4 linked regions of the Cellulophaga algicola DSM 14237 genome follow. The protein of the gene in region 2 binds, or shares a complex with, the protein of the main gene of each other region. Links are inferred from orthologs where the notes say so. Each region holds a gene or a part of one and is shown on either strand. Other genes may lie near its edges.

Region 1 (2,951 bases), 390 kb from region 2 along the record:
CCTTCACATTTAATTGCTCCCATTCATGCTTCTCTAATTTACCGGTACGTAATTTTTCTGATGACAAACCTGTCTCAGAAGAAATTAAACGGGTAATTAATTGTACAGAAGACATCTCCAGAGAGAAGAAAGCTACAGGGATATTAGAGTTGACCGCCATGTTTCTTGCCATAGACAGGGTCAAAGCTGTTTTACCCATACCAGGACGTGCTGCGATAATAATTAAATCACTCGGCTGCCATCCAGAAGTTAGCTTATCTACTTTATCAAAGCCAGAAGGTACACCACTTAGCCCTTCTTTATTGGCAATTTCTTCAATTCTCTTTTTAGCCTGAATTACTAAATTCTGAGCAGTTTCTGCAGATCGTTTTAAATTTCCTTGAGTAACATCATACAATTTAGATTCTGCCGTATCTAATAAATCAAATACATCTGTTGCTTCATCATAAGCAGCTTGAATAATTTCATTTGAAATTTTGATTAGACTACGCTGAATATATTTTTGTAAAATGATACGAGCATGAAACTCAATATGGGCAGATGAAGCCACTTTTTGAGTCAATTTTATCAAATAAAAATCTCCTCCTGCAGCTTCTAATTTTCCATCCTTCTTTAATTGCGAAGAAACGGTTAATAAATCGACTGGTTCTGAGGTTTCAAACAACTTAAAGATCGCTTCATAGATAAATCTATGGGCATCTTTATAAAAAACTTCTGGGTGAAGAATATCAATAACCTCATCGATACCTTTCTTATCTATCATCATTGCCCCTATCACAACCTCCTCTAAATCAATTGCTTGAGGCGGAATTTTCCCACGCTCTAAGCTAATTAAATTAGACTTGTCTATTTTGTGACCTACTATCGGACTCGGTTTCTCCATAATTACGAAAGTATGTAATTAACCTTAGGTTAACTTTAAAATTGGATATTGGATGTCAACAGTTCATTAACAATTTACCTGTTAATAAGTTACGTTTTTGTGTTGACAACAAAAAAAATCTGAAGAATTATTTCTTCAGATTTTATAATTGTATGATAAATTAGGAATTAACCGTTAAATACCCCCATGTTGGCGTACTTGTCCATTCTCTTATTTACTAAATCTTTTGGTGATAACTTTTTAAGCTCTTCAAAATGTGTTAAAATTTTGTTTTTTACAATTTCAAAAGTTTTATCTCTGTAACTATGAGCGCCGCCTACTGGTTCTCTTACAATTTCATCAATAATTTTCAACTTTTTCATATCTGTAGCAGTAAGTTTAAGAGCTTCTGCTGCAATTTCTTTATATTCCCAGCTTCTCCATAAAATAGAAGAGCAAGATTCTGGAGAAATTACAGAATACCATGTATTCTCTAACATTAAAACTTTATCTCCTACGCCAATCCCTAAAGCTCCACCAGAGGCACCTTCACCAATTATCACAACAATGATAGGTACTTTTAAGCGTGTCATTTCAAGAATATTACGTGCAATTGCTTCTCCTTGACCACGTTCTTCTGCTTCAATACCTGGGTATGCACCTGGAGTATCAATAAAACATACTACAGGAACATTAAATTTCTCTGCAGATTTCATCAATCGCAGGGCTTTACGGTATCCTTCAGGATTCGCCATACCAAAATTTCGGTATTGACGTGTTTTAGTATTATATCCCTTTTGCTGTCCTACGAACATGAAGCTTTGATCGCCAATTTTTCCAAGACCACCAATCATTGCCTTATCATCTTTTACATTACGATCCCCATGAAGTTCTAAAAAAGTTTCTCCACAGATGGCGTTAATATAATCAAGTGTATAGGGTCTGTTTGGGTGCCTAGACAACTGTACGCGCTGCCAAGCGGTTAAGTTTTTATATATATCCTTACGGGTTTCAAGAAGCTTTTTTTCTATTTGTTTGCAGGTCTCTGTAACATCTACATCACTCTCTTCACCAATAATCATGCACTTATCTAATTGTTCTTCTAGTTCCTTTATGGGAAGTTCAAAATCTAAATATTCCATGAGTATTTCCTGTTTAAATTATAATAGTTGACAAATATAAAACATTAAATAGGTCTGCCTAACTCCTATTTCGTTTTTTTAATTTTCCTTTATTTTTTATTAATCCGTTTGCGACTACTGTGCTCAAAATCAGTAATGCTCCAAAATAAAATAGCGGATTCATTTTTTCACTCTCCCCTAAAAAGACAAAGGCAAGCAGAATTCCATATACAGGCTCTAGGTTTACGGTAAGCATTACGGTATAAGGCGTTAGCACTTTCATAACACGCACAGATGCTATGAATGCATATGCGGTACATATAGAGGCTAGAATAAAAAGGTAGATCCAATCATTCTTAGATACTTGAAAAAAACTGGCATCAAAATCGCCACGAATTGCTAAATAAACCGTAATAAACAAGACTCCTGCCCCAAGTTCATAAAAAGAGATAACACTAGGCCTATGCGACTGAATGAGTTTGCCATTTGCAATAGAAAAGATAGCTGCTAATAATGCAGAGATTAAGGCTAAAACAATTCCTTCAATATATTCTGTTTCTACATTAAAAATAATGTACAACCCAATCACGACCACAATACCAAAAACAATCTCATACCAGATCATTTTCCGCTTGTATATAAAAGGCTCGATGATTGCTGTGAATAGTGCTCCGGTAGATAAGGTGGCTAAAGCAATAGAAACATTAGAGACCTTTATCGCCTTAAAAAATGTAAGCCAATGCAGTGCTATTATTATCCCAACAACAGCCATTTTAGCAATCTGTTTTGGTGCAATCTTTAATGAAAACTTGTTTATAGCAATAAATACAGCGATTAGCAGTACTGCTATGCCCATTCGATACCATACCAGCGGTAAAGCATCAATAGTTATCAGCTTTCCTAAGACCGCTGTAAATCCCCAAATAAAAATAATAAAATGTAAATGAAGGTAATTCTTTAGCCTATCT
Region 2 (2,891 bases):
TCTCCATTTACACGAGCAACTCTAGCTTCAGAGATAGCACATTCAAAAGGGAAATCTGATAATTGGATTGCAGCAGAAGCAGCTAAACCAGCCATAGCTTCAGGCATAACATTTTCATCATGAGACATTAACTGAATCATCACTTGTGTCTCTGCGTGGTAATCTTTTGGGAATAAAGGACGTAAAACACGGTCTACTAAACGCATTGTTAATACCTCACCATCACTTGGTCTTGCTTCTCTTTTGAAGAAACCACCAGGGTAACGACCTGCAGCTGCAAATTTCTCTCTGTAGTCTACAGTAAGTGGAAGAAAGTCCACATCGCTTTGTTTGTAATTAGAAACTACAGTACATAATAACATACAGTTTCCAGATTGAACAACAACAGAACCATGTGCCTGTTTTGCTAATTTTCCAGTTTCGATAGAAATTTCTCTACCGTCCCCAAGGTCAATAACCTCTTTAAATACTTTTGGAATCATAAAATTGATTTGCAACTTGTCTTAACAAGTTAGTTAAACTTTGATCTTTTTTGTCTTTAATTAAGACGGACAGTTGTTGTGCTGTTGTAGTGGTGTGACCAATGAAAAACTATATGCAAGCTTTTTGTCTGCTGCCTTAAATTATTATTTAAGGACTTCTTGTAAAGATACATCAAAAACTAATTTAATGTATTAAAAAAGGGGGAAGCTAAGCTTTCCCCCTTCGAAAATTATTTTCTAATACCTAATTCTTTAATTATTTCACGATATCTTACAATATCTTTCTTAATTAAATAATCTAATAAGCTTCTTCTTTTACCTACTAACATTACTAGAGAACGTTCCGTGTTGTAATCTTTACGGTTAGTTCTTAAGTGTTGACTTAAGTGCTCAATACGGTGCGTAAACAATGCAATTTGCCCTTCAGCAGATCCAGTGTTTTTTTCTTCGCCACCGTGTTTTTTGAAAAGCTCAGCTTTTCCTTCTTTAGTTAAATACATTCCAATATTATGTTTAAATGATTTTTATGTATATGATTGAATTTTTCAACCAGTTTGCAAAGATATAATTATTTTATGATAATCTTATTCTATAAAAGAGAAATTTTAAATCTTCCTCTTTTTCTAAATTGATCAGTATCATGTAGCTAACCTATTTTTAAGCCGATTTCATTTCTTCTTTACGAACAGGAATATTTTGAATTAAATCAATATACAGATTAATCTTCTTTTTTAAGTTTTTTCTGTGTACGATAAAATCTAAGAAACCATGTTCCATTACAAATTCGGCAGTTTGAAAACCTTCAGGTAATTCTTTACCTGTAGCTTCCTTTACAACTCTTGGTCCTGCAAAACCTATTAATGCACCTGGCTCAGAAATATTAATATCGCCAAGCATTGCATACGAAGCAGTAGTTCCTCCAGTTGTTGGGTCTGTACATAGTGAAATATACGGTAAACCTGCGTCTGCTAACTGTGCTAGTTTTGCAGATGTTTTAGCTAATTGCATTAATGAAAGAGCAGCTTCCATCATACGTGCGCCACCAGACTTTGAAATCATTACAAATGGTAATTTCTTTTTGATTGCATAATCAATACCACGCGCAATTTTTTCTCCGACAACACTTCCCATAGAGCCTCCGATAAAAGCAAAATCCATACAGCAAACTACAATATCCTTACCGTAAGATTTGCCTATAGCAGTTCTTACAGCATCAGTTAGACCTGTTTTTGCTTGTGCAGCTTTTAAGCGGTCTGCGTATTTTTTAGTGTCTTCAAATTTTAAAGGATCTTTAGATGTTAGTTTAGCATCAATCTCTTTAAATTTATTGTCATCAAATAAAATTTCGAAATACTCTTTACTTCCGATACGAACATGGTAATCGTCTTCTGGACTTACATAAAAGTTTTTAGCTAATTCATCAGCTTCAACAATTTTACCTGTAGGCGATTTGTACCACAACCCTTTTGGGGTGTCTTTTTTTTCCTCCGTTGCAGTTTGTATTCCTTTTTCTTTTCTTTTAAACCAAGACGACATACATTGAATGTTTAGTTAAACGGCTATTTTATTGAGTTAGTTAGGCTGTAAATTACAGCGTATCTACGTTGTTTAAATCAGCAAAAGCTTTTTTCAAACGTGTAACAAATGTTTTTTCACCTTCACGTAGCCATACTCTTGGATCGTAAAATTTCTTGTTAGGCTCATCGGCACCATTTGGGTTTCCTATTTGACCTTGTAAGAACTCTTTTTTGTCTTGGATGTAGTTACGAATACCTTCTAAAAATGCATATTGTAAATCAGTATCAATATTCATTTTTATAACTCCGTAGCTAATTCCTTCTCTAATTTCTTCTACTGTAGAACCAGATCCGCCATGAAAAACAAAATCAATATGGTTGTGTTCTACGTTATATTTTTCAGTGATGTATTCCTGAGAATTTTTTAAAATTTTCGGAGTTAATTTAACATTACCTGGCTTGTAAACTCCATGAACATTACCAAATGCAGCGGCAATTGTAAATCTAGGACTTACTTTTGATAGTTCTTCATAAGCATAAGCCACCTCTTCTGGTTGTGTGTATAATTTAGAATCGTCAACATCAGAATTATCAACACCATCTTCTTCACCACCAGTAATACCTAATTCAATCTCTAAAGTCATCTCCATTTTTGCCATTCTAGTAAGGTACTCTTTACAGATTGCAATATTTTCTTCAAGAGGCTCTTCAGATAAATCAATCATATGAGAGCTGAAAAGAGATTTTCCAGTTTCTTTATAATGTTGTTCACTAGCATCTAAAAGTCCATCTATCCAAGGTAATAATTTCTTAGCACAGTGGTCTGTATGCAAGATTACACTAACACCATATGCTTCTGCTAATTGGTGAATGTGTTTAGCTCCTGCGATAG
Region 3 (2,805 bases), 1.0 Mb from region 2 along the record:
TTTTTGAAGATTTAAGCACAAAAATGTTTCTAAATGACTAAAATATCAGCGGCCATCACGGCAGTAGGGGCTTATGTTCCTGAGTTCGTAATGACGAATAAAATGTTGGAGGACCTAGTAGATACTAATGATGAATGGATCACTACTAGAACAGGTATTAAAGAGAGAAGAATACTTAAAGAAGAAGGAGCCGGTACGTCATATATGGCGATTAAGGCTGCAGAAGAATTAATAAAGAAAAGGGGTATTGACCCTAAAGAAATAGATTTAGTATTAGTGGGTACAGCTACTCCAGATACTTTAGTGGCTTCAACAGCTGCATTTGTTGCTTCAGAAATAGGAGCAACGAACGCTTTTGCATTTGATTTGCTAGCGGCATGTTCTAGCTTCTTATTTGGGATGTCTACTGCAGCAGGTTTTATAGAATCAGGAAAGTATAAAAAAGTACTTTTGATAGGGGCAGATAAAATGTCTTCTATCATAGATTATGAAGATAGGACTACTTGTATTATTTTTGGAGATGGTGCAGGAGCTGCACTTTTTGAACCTAATGAAGAAGGTTTAGGAATGCAAGATGAATATTTGCGTTCTGATGGAAATGGTAGGTCTTATTTAAGTATGAATGGAGGAGGTTCTGTAATGCCAGCCACAGAAGAATCTGTAAAGAACAGACAACATTATATTTTTCAAGAAGGTAAAACAGTATTTAAATTTGCGGTGTCTAATATGGCAGAAGCAGCAGCTCAAATCATGGAACGTAATTCATTAACACATGATGATGTTGATTGGTTGGTGCCACACCAAGCCAATAAACGTATTATTGATGCTACAGCTAATAGAATGGGCTTAGATCATGATAGAGTAATGATGAATATTCAGAAGTATGGGAATACAACATCTGCAACTTTACCGCTTTTATTAAATGATTACGAAAAGCAATTAAAAAAAGGGGATAACTTGGTTTTTGCTGCTTTCGGAGGAGGATTCACTTGGGGATCTATCTATTTAAAATGGGCATATAACTCAAAATAACAATATCAACTATTATATTAAACTAGAATTCGATGGATATTAAAGAAATTCAAAGCTTGATTAAATTTGTAGCCAAATCAGGTGCTAGCGAAGTTAAATTAGAGATGGAAGACATCAAAATAACAATTCGCACAGGTGCAGCTGGTCATGAGCCAACTTCATATGTTCAGCAAATACCAATGGCACACAATCAAATGATGGCTGCAGCACCTGCACATGAGGAAGCTCCTTCAGTAGAAATTGCAGCAAAAGCAGAAGCTAATGAGGATGATAAATACATCACTATAAAGTCGCCAATTATTGGTACATTCTATAGAAAAGCTTCACCAGAAAAACCTGTTTTTGTTGAAGTCGGTAGTACTATAAACAAAGGAGATGTACTTTGTGTTATTGAAGCAATGAAATTATTCAATGATATTGAATCTGAGGTTTCGGGTAAGATTGTTAAAGTTTTAGTAGACGATTCTTCACCAGTGGAATTTGATCAACCATTATTTTTGGTAGATCCATCATAAGAAATTTTAGATACTTAAATTTTAAATGGTTGTCTTCAACCATTTAAAATCCATTTAAAATTTAGGATTCAACATTTAAAATTTCAAAAGATGTTTAAAAAAATATTAATTGCAAATAGAGGAGAAATTGCACTGCGTATTATCAGGACCTGCCGTGAGATGGGAATTAAAACTGTTGCAGTTTATTCTAAGGCCGATGAAGAAAGTCTGCATGTACGTTTTGCAGATGAAGCAGTATGTATTGGTCCAGCTCCTAGTAGTGAGTCTTATTTAAAAATACCAAATATTATAGCAGCAGCAGAAATTACAAATGCTGATGCTATTCACCCAGGATACGGGTTTTTATCTGAAAATTCTAAATTTTCAAGAATTTGTGCAGAACACGATATTAAGTTTATTGGTGCCTCTGGGGACCAAATAGATAAAATGGGTGATAAAGCTACTGCAAAAATAACAATGAAAGAAGCTGGCGTACCTTGTGTGCCTGGTTCTGATGGGTTGTTAAAAGATGTTGCAGATGCCAAAAAGATTGCTAAAAAAATGGGATATCCCGTTATGATAAAAGCAACTGCTGGTGGTGGTGGAAAAGGAATGCGTGCTGTTTGGAGTGAAGATAAATTAGAAGATCTTTACAATAGTGCTGTTCAAGAAGCTAAAGCGGCATTTGGTAATGGCGGTATGTACATGGAAAAGCTTATTGAAGAGCCACGACATATTGAAATTCAAATTGTTGGGGATCAATACGGTAAAGCATGTCACTTGTCAGAAAGAGATTGCTCTATTCAAAGACGTCATCAAAAGCTTACCGAAGAAACTCCTTCTCCTTTCATGACCGATAAGTTACGAGATGAAATGGGTGCAGCTGCAGTAAAAGCAGCTGAGTTTATAAAATATGAAGGTGCAGGTACGATAGAATTTTTGGTAGATAAACACCGTAACTTCTATTTTATGGAGATGAATACACGTATTCAAGTAGAGCACCCTATAACAGAACAAGTAATAGATTACGATCTTATTCGTGAGCAAATTCTTGTAGCTGCTGGTGTTCCAATCTCTGGTAAAAACTATTTACCTAAGTTACATTCTATTGAATGTAGAATTAATGCAGAAGATCCTTATCATGATTTTCGCCCTTCACCAGGAAAAATAACAACCTTACATACTCCTGGAGGTCACGGTATTCGTTTAGATACGCATGTATATAGTGGCTATACTATACCTTCAAATTATGATTCTATGATCGCTAAATTAATAACCA
Region 4 (3,021 bases), 1.0 Mb from region 2 along the record:
TTTTTAAATGAAAAAATCTACAGTATACTTCTTATTTGTTCTAACCCTTCTCTTACATAGCTCCTGCGTAGAAAAGAAGGCAGAACCTCTTACTTCTGCTAATTTTATTTTTGTAAAAGGAGGAATAATGAAAAATAAGAATTCACAATTGTATGGAATTAAAGGTAAAGTTCTTGACTTTTATATGGGTAAGTTTGAAGTTACGCAAAAGGAATGGAACGAAATTATGCCCATTAACCCTTCTAACACTATAGGTGACAATTTACCTGTTGAAATGGTTACTTGGTATGAATGTATCACCTATTGCAATAAACGAAGTAACAAAGAAGGCTTGCTTCCTTATTATGCTATTGATACTACCAAAGATACTTTAGATGGAGATATTCGTATCAATAAAAAAGCAAATGGGTACAGATTGCCAACAGAGGTAGAATGGGAATATGCTGCTGGAGGTGGGCAGCTAAGCAAAAGTTTTACATTTAGCGGTAGTAATGAGATTAACAGTGTTGCGTGGACTTGGAAAGATACAGGTGATACTATTCTTTCTGGAAACTGGAACTACCGAAGCATGCAACGCAATCACTGCTCCACGAAACCTGTGGGTTTAAAAAAACCTAATGAACTGGGTTTTTATGATATGACTGGCAACGTTATGGAATGGTGTGAAGAGTGGCATGTAACAGAACATATTTCTAAGGGAACATACCGAACTCAAAGAGGTGGCGGATGGATCAACATAGATGATTATGCTAAAGTAGCTCACAGAGGGTATAATGAAGCCAAAAGAAGAGCTATGGATCAAGGTTTTAGAATCTGTAGAAATAAAGAATAAAATTATCGCTTGAACTTTTAAAATACCTACAAAACAAAAACTCCGGCTATATGCCGGAGTTTTTTATACTATTTATTCCTTAGGAGGATCCATTTTAAAATCTTCCATAAATTTGGTGGTATAATTTCCTGCCAAATAATCTGGATGATCCATCAATTGTCTATGAAAAGGGATTGTTGTTTTTACACCTTCTATTACAAATTCATCTAAAGCACGCTTCATTTTATTAATAGCCTCTTCTCTTGTTTGAGCTGTGGTTATTAATTTAGCGATCATAGAATCATAATTTGAAGGTATAGTATAGCCACTATATACATGCGTATCTAAACGAATACCGTGACCTCCAGGAGTATGTAAGGTTGTTATTTTTCCTGGTGAAGGGCGAAAATCATGATAAGGATCTTCTGCATTAATTCTACATTCAATAGAATGTAACTTAGGTAAATAGTTTTTACCAGAGATTGGAACACCAGCAGCTACAAGAATTTGCTCACGAATAAGATCGTAATCTATTACTTGTTCTGTTATAGGGTGCTCTACTTGAATACGTGTATTCATCTCCATAAAATAGAAGTTACGGTGTTTATCTACCAAAAATTCTATCGTACCTGCACCTTCATATTTTATAAACTCAGCTGCTTTTACTGCAGCTGCACCCATTTCATCTCGTAACTTATCGGTCATGAAAGGAGAAGGAGTTTCTTCGGTAAGCTTTTGATGACGTCTTTGAATAGAGCAATCTCTTTCTGACAAGTGACATGCTTTACCGTATTGATCCCCAACAATTTGAATTTCAATATGTCGTGGCTCTTCAATAAGCTTTTCCATGTACATACCGCCATTACCAAATGCCGCTTTAGCTTCTTGAACAGCACTATTGTAAAGATCTTCTAATTTATCTTCACTCCAAACAGCACGCATTCCTTTTCCACCACCACCAGCAGTTGCTTTTATCATAACGGGATATCCCATTTTTTTAGCAATCTTTTTGGCATCTGCAACATCTTTTAACAACCCATCAGAACCAGGCACACAAGGTACGCCAGCTTCTTTCATTGTTATTTTTGCAGTAGCTTTATCACCCATTTTATCTATTTGGTCCCCAGAGGCACCAATAAACTTAATATCGTGTTCTGCACAAATTCTTGAAAATTTAGAATTTTCAGATAAAAACCCGTATCCTGGGTGAATAGCATCAGCATTTGTAATTTCTGCTGCTGCTATAATATTTGGTATTTTTAAATAAGACTCACTACTAGGAGCTGGACCAATACATACTGCTTCATCTGCAAAACGTACATGCAGACTTTCTTCATCGGCCTTAGAATAAACTGCAACAGTTTTAATTCCCATCTCACGGCAGGTCCTGATAATACGCAGTGCAATTTCTCCTCTATTTGCAATTAATATTTTTTTAAACATCTTTTGAAATTTTAAATGTTGAATCCTAAATTTTAAATGGATTTTAAATGGTTGAAGACAACCATTTAAAATTTAAGTATCTAAAATTTCTTATGATGGATCTACCAAAAATAATGGTTGATCAAATTCCACTGGTGAAGAATCGTCTACTAAAACTTTAACAATCTTACCCGAAACCTCAGATTCAATATCATTGAATAATTTCATTGCTTCAATAACACAAAGTACATCTCCTTTGTTTATAGTACTACCGACTTCAACAAAAACAGGTTTTTCTGGTGAAGCTTTTCTATAGAATGTACCAATAATTGGCGACTTTATAGTGATGTATTTATCATCCTCATTAGCTTCTGCTTTTGCTGCAATTTCTACTGAAGGAGCTTCCTCATGTGCAGGTGCTGCAGCCATCATTTGATTGTGTGCCATTGGTATTTGCTGAACATATGAAGTTGGCTCATGACCAGCTGCACCTGTGCGAATTGTTATTTTGATGTCTTCCATCTCTAATTTAACTTCGCTAGCACCTGATTTGGCTACAAATTTAATCAAGCTTTGAATTTCTTTAATATCCATCGAATTCTAGTTTAATATAATAGTTGATATTGTTATTTTGAGTTATATGCCCATTTTAAATAGATAGATCCCCAAGTGAATCCTCCTCCGAAAGCAGCAAAAACCAAGTTATCCCCTTTTTTTAATTGCTTTTCGTAATCATTTAATAAAAGCGGTAAAGTTGCAGATGTTGTATTCCCATACTTCTGAATATT

What was found.
Region 1: the proteins of accD (region 2) and CELAL_RS12655 are in contact, whole or in part, in a solved structure (PDB 8UXZ), measured with the Escherichia coli proteins. The link is inferred for Cellulophaga algicola DSM 14237 from one-to-one orthologs.
Region 3: the proteins of accD (region 2) and accB are in contact, whole or in part, in a solved structure (PDB 8UXZ), measured with the Escherichia coli proteins. The link is inferred for Cellulophaga algicola DSM 14237 from one-to-one orthologs.
Region 4: the proteins of accD (region 2) and accC are in contact, whole or in part, in a solved structure (PDB 8UXZ), measured with the Escherichia coli proteins. The link is inferred for Cellulophaga algicola DSM 14237 from one-to-one orthologs.

The regions. Positions count from the first base shown.
Region 1 is NC_014934.1:2,943,193-2,946,143, reverse strand. What follows is about bases 28-2,899. They hold CELAL_RS12655 (acetyl-CoA carboxylase carboxyltransferase subunit alpha), read right to left. Parts: upstream 2,005-2,899; coding sequence 1,051-2,004; downstream 28-1,050. Other genes in these bases: CELAL_RS12650 (DMT family transporter), read right to left, coding at 2,063-2,899; dnaB (replicative DNA helicase), read right to left, coding at 28-883. Outside these bases: more of dnaB, read right to left, coding at 1-27; more of CELAL_RS12650, read right to left, coding at 2,900-2,951. UniProt on the Escherichia coli protein: Component of the acetyl coenzyme A carboxylase (ACC) complex. First, biotin carboxylase catalyzes the carboxylation of biotin on its carrier protein (BCCP) and then the CO(2) group is transferred by the carboxyltransferase to acetyl-CoA to form malonyl-CoA.
Region 2 is NC_014934.1:2,556,626-2,559,516, forward strand. Bases 80-2,891 are described here. They hold accD (acetyl-CoA carboxylase, carboxyltransferase subunit beta), read right to left. Parts: upstream 2,019-2,891; coding sequence 1,140-2,018; downstream 80-1,139. Other genes in these bases: CELAL_RS11140 (polyribonucleotide nucleotidyltransferase), read right to left, coding at 80-482; rpsO (30S ribosomal protein S15), read right to left, coding at 713-982; fbaA (class II fructose-bisphosphate aldolase), read right to left, coding at 2,071-2,891. In the rest of the region: more of CELAL_RS11140, read right to left, coding at 1-79.
Region 3 is NC_014934.1:1,551,385-1,554,189, reverse strand. The notes cover bases 80-2,805. They hold accB (acetyl-CoA carboxylase biotin carboxyl carrier protein), read left to right. Parts: upstream 80-1,064; coding sequence 1,065-1,547; downstream 1,548-2,805. Other genes in these bases: accC (acetyl-CoA carboxylase biotin carboxylase subunit), read left to right, coding at 1,638-2,805; CELAL_RS06650 (beta-ketoacyl-ACP synthase III), read left to right, coding at 80-1,032. Also shown: more of CELAL_RS06650, read left to right, coding at 34-79. UniProt on the Escherichia coli protein: This protein is a component of the acetyl coenzyme A carboxylase complex; first, biotin carboxylase catalyzes the carboxylation of the carrier protein and then the transcarboxylase transfers the carboxyl group to form malonyl-CoA.
Region 4 is NC_014934.1:1,550,299-1,553,319, forward strand. What follows is about bases 80-3,021. They hold accC (acetyl-CoA carboxylase biotin carboxylase subunit), read right to left. Parts: upstream 2,255-3,021; coding sequence 905-2,254; downstream 80-904. Other genes in these bases: CELAL_RS06635 (formylglycine-generating enzyme family protein), read left to right, coding at 128-832; accB (acetyl-CoA carboxylase biotin carboxyl carrier protein), read right to left, coding at 2,345-2,827; CELAL_RS06650 (beta-ketoacyl-ACP synthase III), read right to left, coding at 2,860-3,021. UniProt on the Escherichia coli protein: This protein is a component of the acetyl coenzyme A carboxylase complex; first, biotin carboxylase catalyzes the carboxylation of the carrier protein and then the transcarboxylase transfers the carboxyl group to form malonyl-CoA.